DNA from 3 places in the Arthrobacter arabinosi genome. Region 1 is predicted to be linked to each of the others. Evidence: riboswitches for the same ligand, from Rfam matches in the RefSeq annotation. Region 1 holds a riboswitch; each other region holds the start of a gene.

The links. Region 1 has a riboswitch for S-adenosylmethionine ahead of ACX80P_RS10185 (ABC transporter substrate-binding protein). Riboswitches for the same ligand answer to the same signal wherever they lie in the genome.
Region 2: another riboswitch for S-adenosylmethionine. It lies ahead of ACX80P_RS07000 (ABC transporter substrate-binding protein); the one in region 1 lies ahead of ACX80P_RS10185 (ABC transporter substrate-binding protein).
Region 3: another riboswitch for S-adenosylmethionine. It lies ahead of ACX80P_RS07035 (LLM class flavin-dependent oxidoreductase); the one in region 1 lies ahead of ACX80P_RS10185 (ABC transporter substrate-binding protein).

Annotation. Positions count from the first base shown of each region.
Region 1 is NZ_JBTNDF010000003.1:481,056-485,691, forward strand. Features, by position in the region: gene pabB (aminodeoxychorismate synthase component I) at 1-1,200, shown strand, start outside; gene ACX80P_RS10180 (aminodeoxychorismate lyase) at 1,573-2,451, shown strand; SAM riboswitch class IV at 2,560-2,677, shown strand; gene ACX80P_RS10185 (ABC transporter substrate-binding protein) at 2,841-3,755, shown strand; gene ACX80P_RS10190 (amino acid ABC transporter permease) at 3,766-4,530, shown strand; gene ACX80P_RS10195 (amino acid ABC transporter ATP-binding protein) at 4,527-4,636, shown strand, end outside.
Region 2 is NZ_JBTNDF010000002.1:606,845-611,480, forward strand. Features, by position in the region: gene ACX80P_RS06985 (hypothetical protein) at 1-186, shown strand, start outside; gene ACX80P_RS06990 (matrixin family metalloprotease) at 539-1,510, shown strand; gene ACX80P_RS06995 (heme-degrading domain-containing protein) at 1,621-2,166, shown strand; SAM riboswitch class I at 2,299-2,397, shown strand; gene ACX80P_RS07000 (ABC transporter substrate-binding protein) at 2,503-4,200, shown strand; gene ACX80P_RS07005 (ABC transporter permease) at 4,197-4,636, shown strand, end outside.
Region 3 is NZ_JBTNDF010000002.1:618,564-623,199, reverse strand. Features, by position in the region: gene ACX80P_RS07060 (TetR/AcrR family transcriptional regulator) at 1-282, shown strand, start outside; gene ACX80P_RS07055 (GNAT family N-acetyltransferase) at 279-572, opposite strand; gene ACX80P_RS07050 (SDR family NAD(P)-dependent oxidoreductase) at 718-1,476, shown strand; gene ACX80P_RS07045 (hypothetical protein) at 1,506-1,724, opposite strand; gene ACX80P_RS07040 (helix-turn-helix domain-containing protein) at 1,721-2,341, opposite strand; SAM riboswitch class IV at 2,528-2,641, shown strand; gene ACX80P_RS07035 (LLM class flavin-dependent oxidoreductase) at 2,678-4,066, shown strand; gene ACX80P_RS07030 (SDR family oxidoreductase) at 4,257-4,636, shown strand, end outside.

The DNA of each region.
Region 1 (4,636 bases):
GACGTCTGGGGCCGCCGGGCGGTCCGCACCCCGGAGGGCTTCGACTGCGGCTTCGCGCTGGGGTGGCTGGGCTACCTCGGCTACGAGCTCAAGCGGGAGACGGGAGGCTCGGCCGTGCCGACCCCGGCCGGGGCCCTCCCCGACGCCGCGTTGCTCTTCGCGGGCCGAGCCGTCGTCGTCGACCACGCGGAGAGTGCCGTCTTCCTGCTCACGCTCGCGGATGGCCGGCGCGACCCGGACCGTGAGGCCTGGCTGGCGGAGGCGCGCCGGGCCGTCGCGGCCCCGGCGCCCGTCCCGCCGTCGGCCCCGCCCCCGGCGCCCCGCTTCACCGCCCGGGATTCCCGCGAGGAGTACCTCGGGAAGACCCGGCGCGCGCAGGCCGAGATCGCCGACGGCAACACCTACGAGGTCTGCCTGACGACGTCGCTCTCGTCGCGGGTCGAGCGCCTCGATCCGCTGGCGACCTACCTCCGCCTGCGCGCCGCGAGCCCGGCGCCCTTCGCGCACTACCTCCGCTTCCCGGGCTTCGCGGTCGCCAGCACCTCCCCCGAACGCTTCCTCAGGCTCACGCAGGACGGCCGCATGCGGGCCGAACCGATCAAGGGCACGCGCGGGCGGTCCGCGGACCCGGCGGAGGACGCCGCCCTGCTCGAGGACCTCCGGGGCTCGGCGAAGGACCGCGCGGAGAACATCATGATCGTCGACCTGCTCCGCAACGACCTCTCGCACCACGCGGTCCCGGGCTCGGTCACCGTGAGCCGGCTGTGCGACATCGAGTCCTACGCCACCGTCCACCAGATGGTGAGCAGCATCGACGCCCGCCTGCGCCCCGGCACTGCGCGCGCCGGGGTGGTCGCATCCGCCTTCCCGGCCGGCTCCATGACGGGTGCGCCGAAGATCAGCACCATGGGCATCCTGGACCGCCTGGAGCAGGGTCCTCGCGGCCCCTACTCGGGCGCCGCCGGGTACTTCAGCCTGACCGGCGCCACGGATCTCGCCGTCGTCATCCGCACGCTCGTGCTGGCGGACGACGGCGACGCCACGCGCCTCACGCTGGGCGTCGGCGGGGCGATCACCGCCGACTCGGACCCGAACGAGGAATGGGCCGAGGTGCGGACGAAGGCGCGCGGTGTCCTGTCCGCCCTGGGGTCCGACTTCCCCTCCGATGCCCCGGCCGCGGCGCCGGGACGGCACCGATGACCGGCCGCAGGGCTGGTGGGCGGTGGGGGCGGACCATGACTGCCTCTCCCCGATGACCCTGCACGGGACACGCGTCCGGGGCCGATCCTCCCCGAGGGCGGATGTCAAGCGGATCCTGCCGGTACCGGGGCCCTCCCGTCGGGTGGACGATGAACGGGTCAGACTGCGGCAGCCCACGGCGGACCGCGGACCGGTTCGGCTGGAAGAGGACTGTATGGCGGACAGTGGTGGAATGGCCGACACGGCCAAGGATCATGCACAGGACAACGATCGGAAGTAACCGATCCCGACCCTGGGCCGGGCCGCATCCCTGCGGCCCGGCCTTCCTGTCTCCGCCTCCCCGGTCGGTGCCGAGCGGATACGCTGTGGCCCATGACAGTTCTCGTGTTCCTGGACCCGGCCCACGACGACGGCGAGGTCGTCGACGCGTCGCGGCCGCAGCTGATGGCCACCGATCTCGGCGCCACCCGCGGGGACGGCATCTTCGAGTCCCTGCTCGCCGTCGACGGCTCCCCCCGCAAGGAGCAGGCGCATCTGGCCCGCCTGGCGTCGTCGGCCGCCGCCCTGGATCTCACCGTGCCGGCCGCCGACGCCTGGAGCCGCGCGATCCGCACGGGCCTGCGCGAGTTCGCGGCGGCGGAACCGGACCAGGGACACGCCGTCGTGAAGCTGATCGCCACGCGCGGTGTCGAGGGCGCCGGGCGGGCCACGGCCTGGGTGCAGGTGTCGCGCGTCCCGGACGCCACCCTCCGGCAGCGCGAGACGGGCCTGAAGGTCCTCTTCCTCGAGCGCGGCTACGACAGCACCGTCGCCCAGCGCGCGCCGTGGCTGCTGATGGGCGCCAAAACCCTCTCCTACGCCGTCAACATGGCCGCCGTCCGATACGCGAAGGCGCACGGCGCCGACGACGTCATCTTCACCTCCTCCGACGGCAAGGTCCTGGAGGGCCCGACGTCGACGGTGCTCCTCGCCCACGACCGCGACGGCCGGAAGACCCTCCTCACGCCGCAGCTCGAGAGCGGCATCCTTCCGGGCACCTCCCAGAGCGCGTTGTTCGCCGCCGCGAAGGAGCAGGGGTGGGAGCTCGGCTACGGGCCGCTGGAACCGCACCACCTGCTCGACGCCGACGCCGTATGGCTGATCTCGAGCATCCGGCTCCTCGCGCCGGTGCTCTCCCTGGACGGCCAGGAACTCCGCACCTCGAGCGCCCTGACCGCGGAACTCACGGACCTCGTGGACCGTTTCGTGTAATCTCCGCCACACAAGGGCCCTCGAACGCCCCTGTGCTACGTCACGTGTCGCATTTCGGCCCTTCTCGTTTTGACCCGGCGCTCCGTGCTGCCCTAGCGTTTTGCCTGCAATCAAGAGTTCCAGCCCTCGGCCCTGGCCGGCTGGACAGCAACCCTCTCCCGTAGTGGGGTGCTCCAGGTGAAGATTCGGCCGCCGGGACAAGTCCCCCGGTTGGCAAGTACGGCGTCGTGCGGCCCCCGAACCCTCCCGGTGACGGCGACCGCGCCTGCGCACAGCCCAGAACAGTGAGCGTGTCACCCAGCAGCCCAGCATCCTCCTCGCCGTGATCCGGTCCCCGGCACCACCCGTTCCCGCGCCCCCACCCGGGGCCAGCATTCCCGAAGGACACCATGAACCTCTCCCGCAAGGCCCTCGCGGCCCTCGCCGTCCCCCTCCTCGCCCTGACCGTCTCCTGCGGCAGCGGCAGCAGCGAGCCCGCCGAGACCACCGACGCGCTGGCCGGAAGCGACCAGCAGTCGCTCGACCAGTACACGACCGACTCCACGACCCCGGTCGACGAGATCGACACGTCGAAGCTCGGCCTCATCTCCGACGGCACCCTGCGCGTCGGCACGCTCTCCGACGCCCCGCCGAACATCTTCCTCAAGGACGGCGTCTTCACCGGCTACGACAACGAGCTGCTCCGCGCCATCGGCGACGAACTGGGCCTCGAGGTCGAATTCGCGTCGACGGACTTCTCGGCGCTCCTCGCCCAGGTGCAGAACAAGCAGTTCGACGTCGGATCCTCCTCGATCTCCACCACCGCCGAGCGCCGCGAGAACGTCGGCTTCAGCAACGGCTACGACTTCGGCTACATGGCCGTCGTCACGAAGAACGGCTCCTCGGTCACGGGCTTCGACTCCCTCTCGGAGGGCACCCGCATCGGCGTCGTCCAGGGCACCGTGCAGGACGACTACGTCTCCAACACCCTCGGCCTCGAGCCCGTGCGCTTCCCCGACTACAACACCGTCTACGCGAACGTGAAGAACGGCCAGGTGGACGCCTGGGTGGCCCCGTCGCAGCAGGCCACGGGACAGGTGAAGGACGGCGACGACACCACGATCGCAGAGACCATCATCAACACGGAGAACTTCACCGCGTACGCCGTGAACAGCGACAACCAGCCGCTCATCGACGCCCTCAACGCGGGCCTCGACGCCGTGATCGCCGACGGCACGTGGAGCGAACTGACCAAGGAGTGGTACCCGGACCGCGAGATGCCCTCCGACTGGAAGCCCGGCAGCAAAGCCGTGGAAGTAAAGTAGCGGTTCCTGCATGGATGCCCTCGAACAGCTCGGGAAGACCTTCTTCGACTGGGAGGCGATGGCGGCGGTCCTGCCGGACCTCCTGACCGTCGGACTGCCCAATACGCTCATGCTCGCCCTGGTGTCGGGGATCATCGGCACGATCGCCGGGATGATCCTCGCCGTCATGGGGATCTCCCGCAACCGTGTGCTGCGGTGGATCGCGCGCATCTACACGGACATCTTCCGGGGCCTGCCCGCCGTCGTGATCATCCTGCTCATCGGCCTCGGGCTCGGACCGATCTTCCGGCAGGTCACGGGCAGCACCAGCCCGTACCCGCTGGGCATCCTCGCCCTGTCGCTGATCGCCTCCGCGTACATCGGCGAGATCTTCCGCTCGGGGATCCAGAGCGTGGAGAAGGGCCAGCTGGAGGCGTCGCGGGCCCTGGGCTTCAGCTACAGCTCCTCGATGCAGCTCGTCGTGATCCCCCAGGGCGTGCGGCGCGTGCTGCCCGCCCTGGTGAACCAGTTCATCTCGCTCATCAAGGAGTCCTCGCTCATCTACTTCATCGGCCTCGTGGCCAGTGAGCGCGAGCTCTTCCGGGTGGGTAACGACGCCGCGAGCAACACCGGCAACCTGTCACCGCTCATCGCCGCCGGCGTGCTCTACCTGTGCCTGACCATCCCGCTCACGCACCTGGTCAACTTCATCGACAACCGGCTCCGTGTGGGCAAGAAGCAGAAGCCCGAGCCGGACGAGCTGGCCGCGAAGATCGGCGAAGGAGCCAAGGCGTGAAGACGATCGAATCAGGCACCCTGACGGGCAGGAACCTGCACCTGTCCTTCGGCTCCAACCACGTGCTGCGTGGGATCGACCTGCACGTCGAGCAGGGCACGACGGC
Region 2 (4,636 bases), on a different contig from region 1:
GCGTGCGACACCGTCCGTGAGCTGTGGGACGCGGTGGTCGAGCACTCCGAGCGGACGGGCGCGGCCTCCTGCATCGTCGAGCGGGTGGCCCGGATCCTGCCCGGCGCGTCCCCGCTCGCCGATCGGGTGCTGCGTGAAGGCATGGCAGCAGTACGAGACGTCCGCAGGGGCGCTGCCGTCTCCTAGGTTCGGCCCCGTCCGCTGCCTCCGGCTGGCGGGTGGGGCCGTCGTCGTTCCTGGGGCTTCCGTCCTGGGCGGGGCCGTCGTCGTTTCCTGGGCTTCCCCGGCTGCGGGGAGGCCCGCGCCGTCGTGCACGGGTTCGACGTGTCGGAGCGCGTGTCGACCTGCGACACGCCGTCTGTTGCGCCGTTGGCCCCGCGACGGCAGGCACGACGCCGCGGCTGCAGCACCGTGCCGAGCCCAGTCTTCCCTCAGGTTTCCCCAAGGACTCGCGACACGCCCCCCATCCTGCGGCAACAGCACAGCAGGATGGGACGGACATCAGTCGGCGGGGGGAAGCGCGGGGCGCATGGGGGCAATGGATCGTGAGTGGTACCACGAGGGCCGCGACGCACGGCTGGAGGCCGTCCGGCGGTCGCCGTCGGGCAGGATCCCGCAGTGGTCGCTCGACGACGCCCTCGGCACGCCGTCCGCCCCCCCACCCTGGCGGGCCGCACCGGTGTACGGGCCGCCCCGGAAGCACTCGTCGCCCGGTCGAAGGCGCCGGAAGCGGCGCTTCGGCACGGTGGCCGCCCTGCTCCTGATCGCAGCCCTGTACGCGACGCCGCCGCTGTTCGACCGCTTCGTCCTGCCGGTCGCGCTGCCCTACGTGCCGGGCGCCGACGTCCCGCCGCGCGGAGTCGAGGCCAGCGACATTCCGCTGGGGACGCCCCCACCCGCACCGGCGTCGACGGCGTTCACGCTGATGGACTCGCCCGTCGAGGACCAGCCATGGGTGGCCTACGATCCGTGCCGGCCCGTGCACTACGTCGTCCGGCCGGACAACGCCCCGATCGGGTCGGAGGGGCTGGTACAGGAGGCCGTGGCGGCGGTGTCGGCCGCCACGGGCCTGCGGTTCGTCGACGACGGCACGACGACGGAGGCGCCCAGCGAGGAGCGCGACCTCTACCAGCCGGAGCTGTACGGGAAGGCGTGGGTGCCGGTGCTCTTCACCTGGACCAGTGAGGCGGAGATCCCGGGCCTGGCCGGGGACGTCGCCGGGCTGGGCGGCAGCGACTACGCCCAGGCACCCGGGCAACCGCTGGTGTACGTGGGCGGGCAGGTGCAGCTCGACACGACCGACGCGGCCACCTCCCTCGGTTACCCGGACGGGCGCGCGTACCTGCGGGCGACGATCATGCATGAGCTCGCGCACGTCGTCGGGCTCGATCATGTGGATGACCCCGGTCAGCTGATGTATGCGGAGAACGTCGGACAGCTCTCCTTCGGGGAGGGCGATCTCGCCGGTCTCGCGCTTCTCGGCACGGGTCCCTGCGCACCCGGACTCTGACGTCGACCAGGGTGACTGGCACACGTGGTACCCGCACCGCATCCCCGGAAAAATTGCTCGCCGACCGAGGAAAAACCCGCCACGTCCCGTGAACCACGTAAATTAGGGAGATGAGCAATGACGCCCTCCCTTCTGCCGTCCAGTCGTTCGATCCCGACGGCGGCAGCAACCAGTCTGCCGAGGCGCTCGAAGCGCTGATCGAGACGGTCGAGAGGGAAGTCGCCGAACTCCAGTTCACCCGCTTCACGAACGACGACGCCGTCGCCCTGGGGCAGTTGCTCGTCCAGCTCGGGGTAGGACGCAACCTGCCGATCGCGGTCTGCATCCGGCGGCCGGACCACATCCTGTTCCGTGCCGCGCTCGACGGCACCACGCCCGACAACGACTACTGGCTCGACGCCAAGAGCCTCACGGCCGAACGCTATCTCGTTCCCTCCCTGCTCGTCGGCCTCCGCGGGCGGCGGAACGGAGGGCGCGTGGAGGACGATCCCCTGTTCGACACGACGATCTACGCAGCGCATGGCGGCTCGTTCCCCCTGTACATCAAGGACGTCGGCCCCGTTGCCACCGTGACCGTCTCCGGCCTTCCGCAGCTCGAGGACCACAGGCTCGTCGTCGAGGCGCTGCGCACCTTCCACGCGGCCGACGGACTGTAAGCCGCTCGACGGCGCTCTGGCGCGGATCACGGCGGCGCGGTGTGGCCCTGTGCCTCCTCCCGTAACGCTGCGTGACCGATTGTGACGGGGGCCTCTGGCGTCCCCGCCGTCCCGTGCGCTTAGCTGGACCCATAACCATCCCGAGCGGCCGAGAGACCTGGATCGACGACGCCGCAGCAACCCTCCCCGTGTAGCAACGGGGAACGGTGCTACTGCCAGGACCGATGGAGAAGCTACTCGCTTTCGTTGGTCTGTCCCTCCGTGCTCCTGCATGCCCGGGGCGCCTGCCGGCGACCTGTATCAGCCCTCCATCGGGCGATGATTCAGGAGCACCGCGTGAGAACAGCAAGTCCCAGCACCGCCACTCCCCGGCCCACCCGCCGATCCCCCCGCCCGCCTGCACCCCACCCCTCCGCACCCCGCAGCATCGCCCTGCTCGCCGCGGCGGCGGGACTGGTCCTCACCACGAGCGGCTGCGGGGGGTCAGCGGCCGCCGGCGAGGACGACACCTTCGTGTTCGCCACGGGCAAGGACATCTCCTGCCTGGACCCCCACGTCAACGGCGACATGCCACAGGCATCCATCGCGGCGAACTACCTCGACTCACTGGTCTCCCAGGACAGCGAGGGCGCCATCCACCCATGGCTGGCCGCGGACTGGTCGGTCTCCGAGGACGGCCTCACCTACACCTTCACCATGCGCGACGACGTCTGGTTCACCGACGGCACCAAGCTCACCGCGGAGGCGGTCAAGGCCAACCTCGACCACATGATCGATCCCGACACGCAGTCCGGGACGGCCGGCGGCTACCTCACGCCGTACGTGGGCACGGAGGTCGTGGACGAGACCACGGCCGTCGTCACCCTCAACCGCCCGTACGCGGCGTTCCTCGAGGTGCTCGCGCAGCCGTTCCTCGGCATAGAATCACCGGCGGCGCTCGAGCGCCCCCAGGCCGAGAACTGCAACGCTCCCGTGGGGACCGGACCCTACAGGATCGTGGACTACGTACCCCAGTCCAGGGTCAGCCTGGTCCGGAACGAGGACTACAACTCGGCCCCGCCGTACGCGCAGCACGAGGGTCCCGCGCACATCGAGAAGATCGAATGGAGGATCGTCCCGGAGGACTCCACGCGCTACGGACTCCTGCGGGCCGGTCAGGTCGATGCCCTGGACCTCATGCCGTCCGTCCATGTCGACGAGGCCGGGGCGGACCCGAACGTCGAGCTGATCCTGCAGGACAGGCCGGGCAATCCGACCAACCTGATCCTCAACACGACGCGTGCACCGTTCGACGACATCGACGTCCGCAAGGCGTTCCTGCGCAGCGCGTACGTCGACGCCGGCATCACCAGCGTCTACTTCGGCACCGTGACGCGGGCCGGCGGGCCGCTGAGCTCCGCCACCGGCTTCTACTCCCCCGACTTCGAGCACGTCTACGATCCCGACCCGGAGGAGGCCTCGCGCCTGCTCGACGAGGCCGGCTGGACGGAGCGCGACGACGAAGGCTACCGCGTGAAGAACGGCGAGCGCCTGACCGTCCACTTCCCCTACACACCCGGCGCGTGGCCCGCCGCGCATCAGGCCCTCGTCACGCAGATCCAGGCGACGGCGAAGAAGGCCGGGTTCGAGGTACTCATCGAGAACGGGGACGGCGCGACCGTCAGCGAACTCGGCAACACCTTCGACTACGACCTCCGTGCCGACTACTGGAACACCAACACGGCCGACGTCCTGCGGATCGTGTTCTCCTCCGAGTACACGGAATCAGCGGGCTTCGTACCCAACGGATCGGGCTTCCGCAACCCGGAGCTGGACGGCATCCTCAACGACGCCCTCGCCACGGACGATCCCACGCAACGCGCGGACCTGTACTACCGGGCGCAGCAGATCGTGAGCGACAACGCCCTGCAGCTGCCCCTCTACAACCAGGCCAGCCAGGTGGCACTCCGGAGCGACCGCTACCGGAACCTCGCCCTCGAGCCGAGCCTGTCCCTCCCCTACCTCTACGACGTCACGACGGTGGATTCCGAATGAGCACCCAGTCCCTCGATTCCCTCACTGCAGCACCCCGCACGACGGCGACCGCCGGTACCGCCGGAAAGGTCATCGCGAGGCGGGCGGCCGGTAGCCTGTTCGTCCTCTGGGCGGCGGTGACCCTCACGTTCTTCGTCCTGCGCCTGACTCCGGGCGATCCGATCACGGCGATCCTCGGCGGTGCGGGCTCCTCGCCGTCCGCGGACACGGTCGCGGCGGTCCGCGCCGAGTACGGGCTCGACCAGCCCGTCCCCGTCCAGTACCTCTCCTATCTCGGCGACCTCGTCACGGGCGACTTCGGCGTCTCGTACATCTTCAAGGTCCCTGTCCTGGAGATCATCGGGCCGCAGATCCTGCCGACGCTGCAGCTCGCCGGGCTCGCCCTTCTCTTCGCCTGGGTGATCGCCCTCGCGTGCACCCTCCTGACGGTCGGCCG
Region 3 (4,636 bases), on a different contig from region 1:
GGCTGCGGCTTCATCAACAGTTTCGCGGAGCTCGGCGCCGTGAGCCCCGAGGTCGCCGACTACGCCAGGAAGCACAAGGAATCGTTCCAGGACTACGTGGGGGATCTGGCCGAGGCGGCGGGAGCGCCGGTGTACCTGGCGCCGCAGCTGTCCATCCTCGCCGAGGGCGCCCAGACGACGGCGGCGATCGCCGGCTCCTCCGAGGCGGCAGGCCAGGCGCGCCGGGCCGCCGAAGTGCTCATCGACGCGGCCCTCCGCGAGGGGATGCGGGGAGCGGCTTAGCCGGTCAGGTCCTGGTAGTCCGGGTGGTCCTCGATGAAGGCCGCCACGAATGCGCACTGCGGGACGACCGCGAGATGCCGTGCGCGGGCGTCGTCGAGCGCATATCGGATGAGGGTGCTGCCGACGCCGTGACCCTCGACGTCCGGATCCACGACCGTGTGGGTGAAGGTGATCGAGTCACCGGACCGTTCGTAGGCGGCGGTCCCGACGGCGCTGCCGTCGAGGGTTGCCACATAGCGGCTCTGGGTGTCGTCGTTGCTGATCCGGACTCCTGTGGTGTCGGTGCTCATCCGCCCACCCTCGCATCCGCTCCGGTCCGGGTCAACGTGCCTGTCCGGGATGGAGGCAGCCCGTTTTCCGTATCGGGTCGTCGGGTCGCGGCGCTCCGATCGATCCTTACCGCTGCTGGGCGGTTCAGCAGGTACGGTCGGAGCCATGACTCCCAACATCCTGGTGACCGGTGCGAGCAGGGGCATCGGCGCAGCCATCGCCCATGACCTGGCGGGACGCGGGCACCGTATCGCCGTCCATGCCGGCCGGGACGGGCGCGCCGCCACCGCCGTCCGGGACGCGCTTCCGGGCGACGGGCACGCGGTGGTCGTCGGCGACGTCGGCGACCCCGACGCCTGCAGGCGCATCGTCGACGAGGCCGTCGGCGCGCTGGGCGGGCTCGACGTCCTGGTGAACAACGCCGGCATCTTCGAGGCGCATCCCATCGACACCGTGTCCTTCGACGACTGGCAGGCGGCGTGGCGCAGCACGCTCGACGTCAATCTCCTCGGCCCTGCCAACCTGGCGTGGCTCGTCGCACGGCATTTGCTGGACCGGCCGGCGGGCCCGGAAGGCGGTCGGCTGGTCAGTGTCGGATCACGCGGTGCCTATCGCGGAGAGCCCGTCACCCCTGCGTACGGCGCGAGCAAGGCTGCGCTGCACGCGATGACCCAGTCCCTCGCCGTGGCGCTCGCGCCCCACGGGATCCTGACCGCCGCCGTCGCGCCGGGGTTCGTCGAGACCGACATGGGCAGGACCGTGCTCGACGGTCCGAAGGGCGACGCGGTGCGGGCGCAGAGCCCGTTCAACCGCGTCGCGACGCCGGAGGAGGTGGCGCAGACCGTCGCCTGGCTCGCCACCGATGCTCCGCTCTGGGTCAGCGGCACCGTGGTGGACGTCAACGGGGCGTCCTACCTGCGGTAGGTGAGACGCTGTGGCCGGGGGAGGGGTGCCTAGAGGAGATGGATCCCGCTGTGGGCGAGGGCTCGCAGGTCCGTCCGTCGCTCGAGGTGGCGGCGGAAGAGCTCGACGTCGGAGCCCTCCGCGGAGGCGAGGGATGAGCTTGCCGCGATGAACGCGGTGCCGAGGCGGAAGAGTGTCCGCGACGCGAGTCCTGCGTGGGATGGTGCCGTGAGTGCCGGGTATCCGGCGTGAAGGGTTGCGCTGGTCATGACGTCTCCTGGGTGTCGATGAGGGGGAATGCGTTGAAGTGCAGCTGGACGGGCCGGGTGCCCGGGGTGCCCGGCTCGGCGCGGTAGGCGTCGAGCCTCTCGCGCAGGATCCCGCTCAGCTCATGGGTGAGCGCTGCGAGCTGGTCCGCTGTCAGGTGGGCGTTCATCGTCGCGATCATGGCGGCGTCCGCCCATTCCGACGGGACGGCCTCGCAGCCACTGGCCATGAAGGTCGCGAGCGCCTCAGCCCGGCCGCGTTCGAACCGGCGGTTCACCTGCCGGGTCGCTTCCCGGGTGGTGGGGTCCTGTTCCAGTTCGGGGGTGCTGAGCGTCAGTGACCCGCGGGGGCGTTCCCACCAGCGCTCGCGGGCGGTACCGCGATTCTCCACCTCGCGGACGAGCCCGTAACGGGCCAGCTGCCTCAGGTGGTAGCTCGTCGCCCCGCTCGATTCGCCGACCCGCTTGGCGATGCTGCACGCGGTCTGCGGACCGTAGCTGGACAGGACCTCCAGTAGCTGGACCCTGAGGGGATGCGTGAGGGCCTTGAGTGCTTCCCCGTCGAGGACGCGGTTGCCGTCATCGGAAGCGTGTCCTGCTGTGCCCATGGTCTCTTCCATGCGACCAGCGTGCACTTACAAAGAAGTGTTTGCAATACTTTCTTTGCACTTTTCCGGTCTCTTCGTCGGCGGGTGCCTGCCGCCGTCGTCGGGCCATCCCGGGCACCGCGGGACGTCTGGTGCGTGACGCGCGATGACGCTGGCAGGTGGACGACGGCGCACCCGTGCACCTACGCTCGACACCAGAATCAAGAGCTCCAACGCAAAACCCTGGTTCGTTGGACGGCAACCCTCTCGCTGTAGCGGGGTGCCCCAGGTGAGGATTCGGCCCGGCACAGGCAGTGCGGGCAAGTATGGCGCTTCCGCCTCGGTGGTGCCCCGACATGAGGACTCCGCATGCCCACACCACCGCGCCGTATCCGTTTCAATGCCTTCGACATGAACTGCGTGGGCCACCAGTCGCCGGGGCTCTGGCGTCACCCGGACGACCAGTCGTGGCGCTACAAGGACCTGAGTTACTGGGCCGACCTCGCGAGGACCCTCGAGAAGGGCCTCTTCGACGGCATCTTCATCGCCGACGTCCTCGGCACCTATGACGTCTACGGCGGGTCCAACGAGGCCACGTTGAGGCAGGGCACGCAGACGCCGGTCAATGACCCGTTCCTGCTCGTCTCCGCGATGGCGCTCGTCACCGAACACCTCGGGTTCGGTGTCACCGCGGGCACCGCGTACGAGCACCCCTACCCCTTCGCGCGGAGGCTCTCCACGCTGGACCACCTCACCGGGGGACGTGTCGGCTGGAACGTGGTCACGGGCTACCTGCCCTCTGCGGCACGGAACATGGGCAACGAGGACCAGCTCGAGCACGATGCCCGGTACGACCACGCGGACGAGTACCTCGAGGTCCTCTACAAGCTGCTCGAAGGGTCGTGGGAGGACGATGCCGTGGTCCGCGACCGCGAGACCGGTGTCTTCACCGACCCGGCCAAGGTCCACGACATCGACCACGACGGAACGTACTTCACGGTCCCGGGGATCCACCTCAGTGAGCCCTCGCCCCAGCGGACGCCGGTCATCTACCAGGCCGGAGCGTCCTCCCGTGGCATCGCTTTCGCGGCCGGCAACGCCGAGGCGGTGTTCGTCGCTGCACCCACAAAGGAGAGGCTGAAGGACGTCGTCCAGAAGATCCGCGATGCGGTGGAGGCCGAGGGTCGGGATCGCTACTCGGTGCGGATCTACACGCTGCTCACCGTCATCACGGACGAGACGGAGGAGAAGGCCCAGGCGAAGCACGCCGATTACCAGCAGTACGTCAGCTACGAGGGAGCCCTCGTGCTCGTCTCGGGGTGGCTCGGCGTGGATCTTTCCGCCTACGATCCGGATGAACCGCTCGGCAACGTGAAGTCCAATGCCATCCAGTCCGCTGTCGCGAACTTCCAGAAGGTGAACGACGACGGGTCGCCGTGGACTGTGCGGGACATCGCCGAGTCTGCGGGTATCGGTGGGCTCGGCCCGCGCATCGTCGGCTCCGGTGCGCAGGTCGCCGATGAGCTCCAGGCGTGGGTCGAGGAGACCGATATTGACGGTTTCAACCTGGCCTACGCGATCACGCCGGGGACCTTCGAGGACGTCATCGAGTTCGTCGTGCCGGAACTGCAGAAGCGGGGTGCGTATCCGACGGAGTACACGGAGGGCACACTGCGCCAGAAGCTGTTCGGCAAGGGTGACAAGCTGCCCGACGAGCACCGCGGTGCGCAGTATCGGCTCCAGCCCGTCCGCCCGTAGGGTGCGGCTGTCCGGTTCTCGAGTCGTTGGGGGAGCGCGCGTGGCGTGCGGTGACCATCGATGACGGTACGCGGGAATAGGCCTCCGCTGGCGGCGGAACACCTGCACGAAGGTGGCCAGCTCGACGGTGCGAGGACTAGCGTCGAAGACAAGGCATCCGACGACACGTCAAACGACAGAAGGAGTTCCCATGTCACGCGTAGCCATCATCGGTGGGCACGGAAAAGTAGCACTGCACCTCACCAAGATCCTGACCAGCCAGGGTCACCAGGTCAGTTCGATCTTCCGCAACAAGGACCACGCGGGCGATGTCGAGCAGGCCGGCGGGACCCCCGTCGTCGCCGACGTCTCCGAGCTGTCGGTGGCGCAGATGGCCGACGTCTTCCGTGGTCATGACGCGGTCGTATGGTCTGCCGGCGCTGGTGGCTCGAGCCCGGAAGCCACGTATGCGGTGGACCGCGATGCGGCCATCCGTTCGATGGATGCGGCACAGGAGGCCTCGGTCGGTCGATACGTGATGGTGTCCTACCTCGGTGCACGCAAGGACCATGGCGTTCCGGAGGACAACGG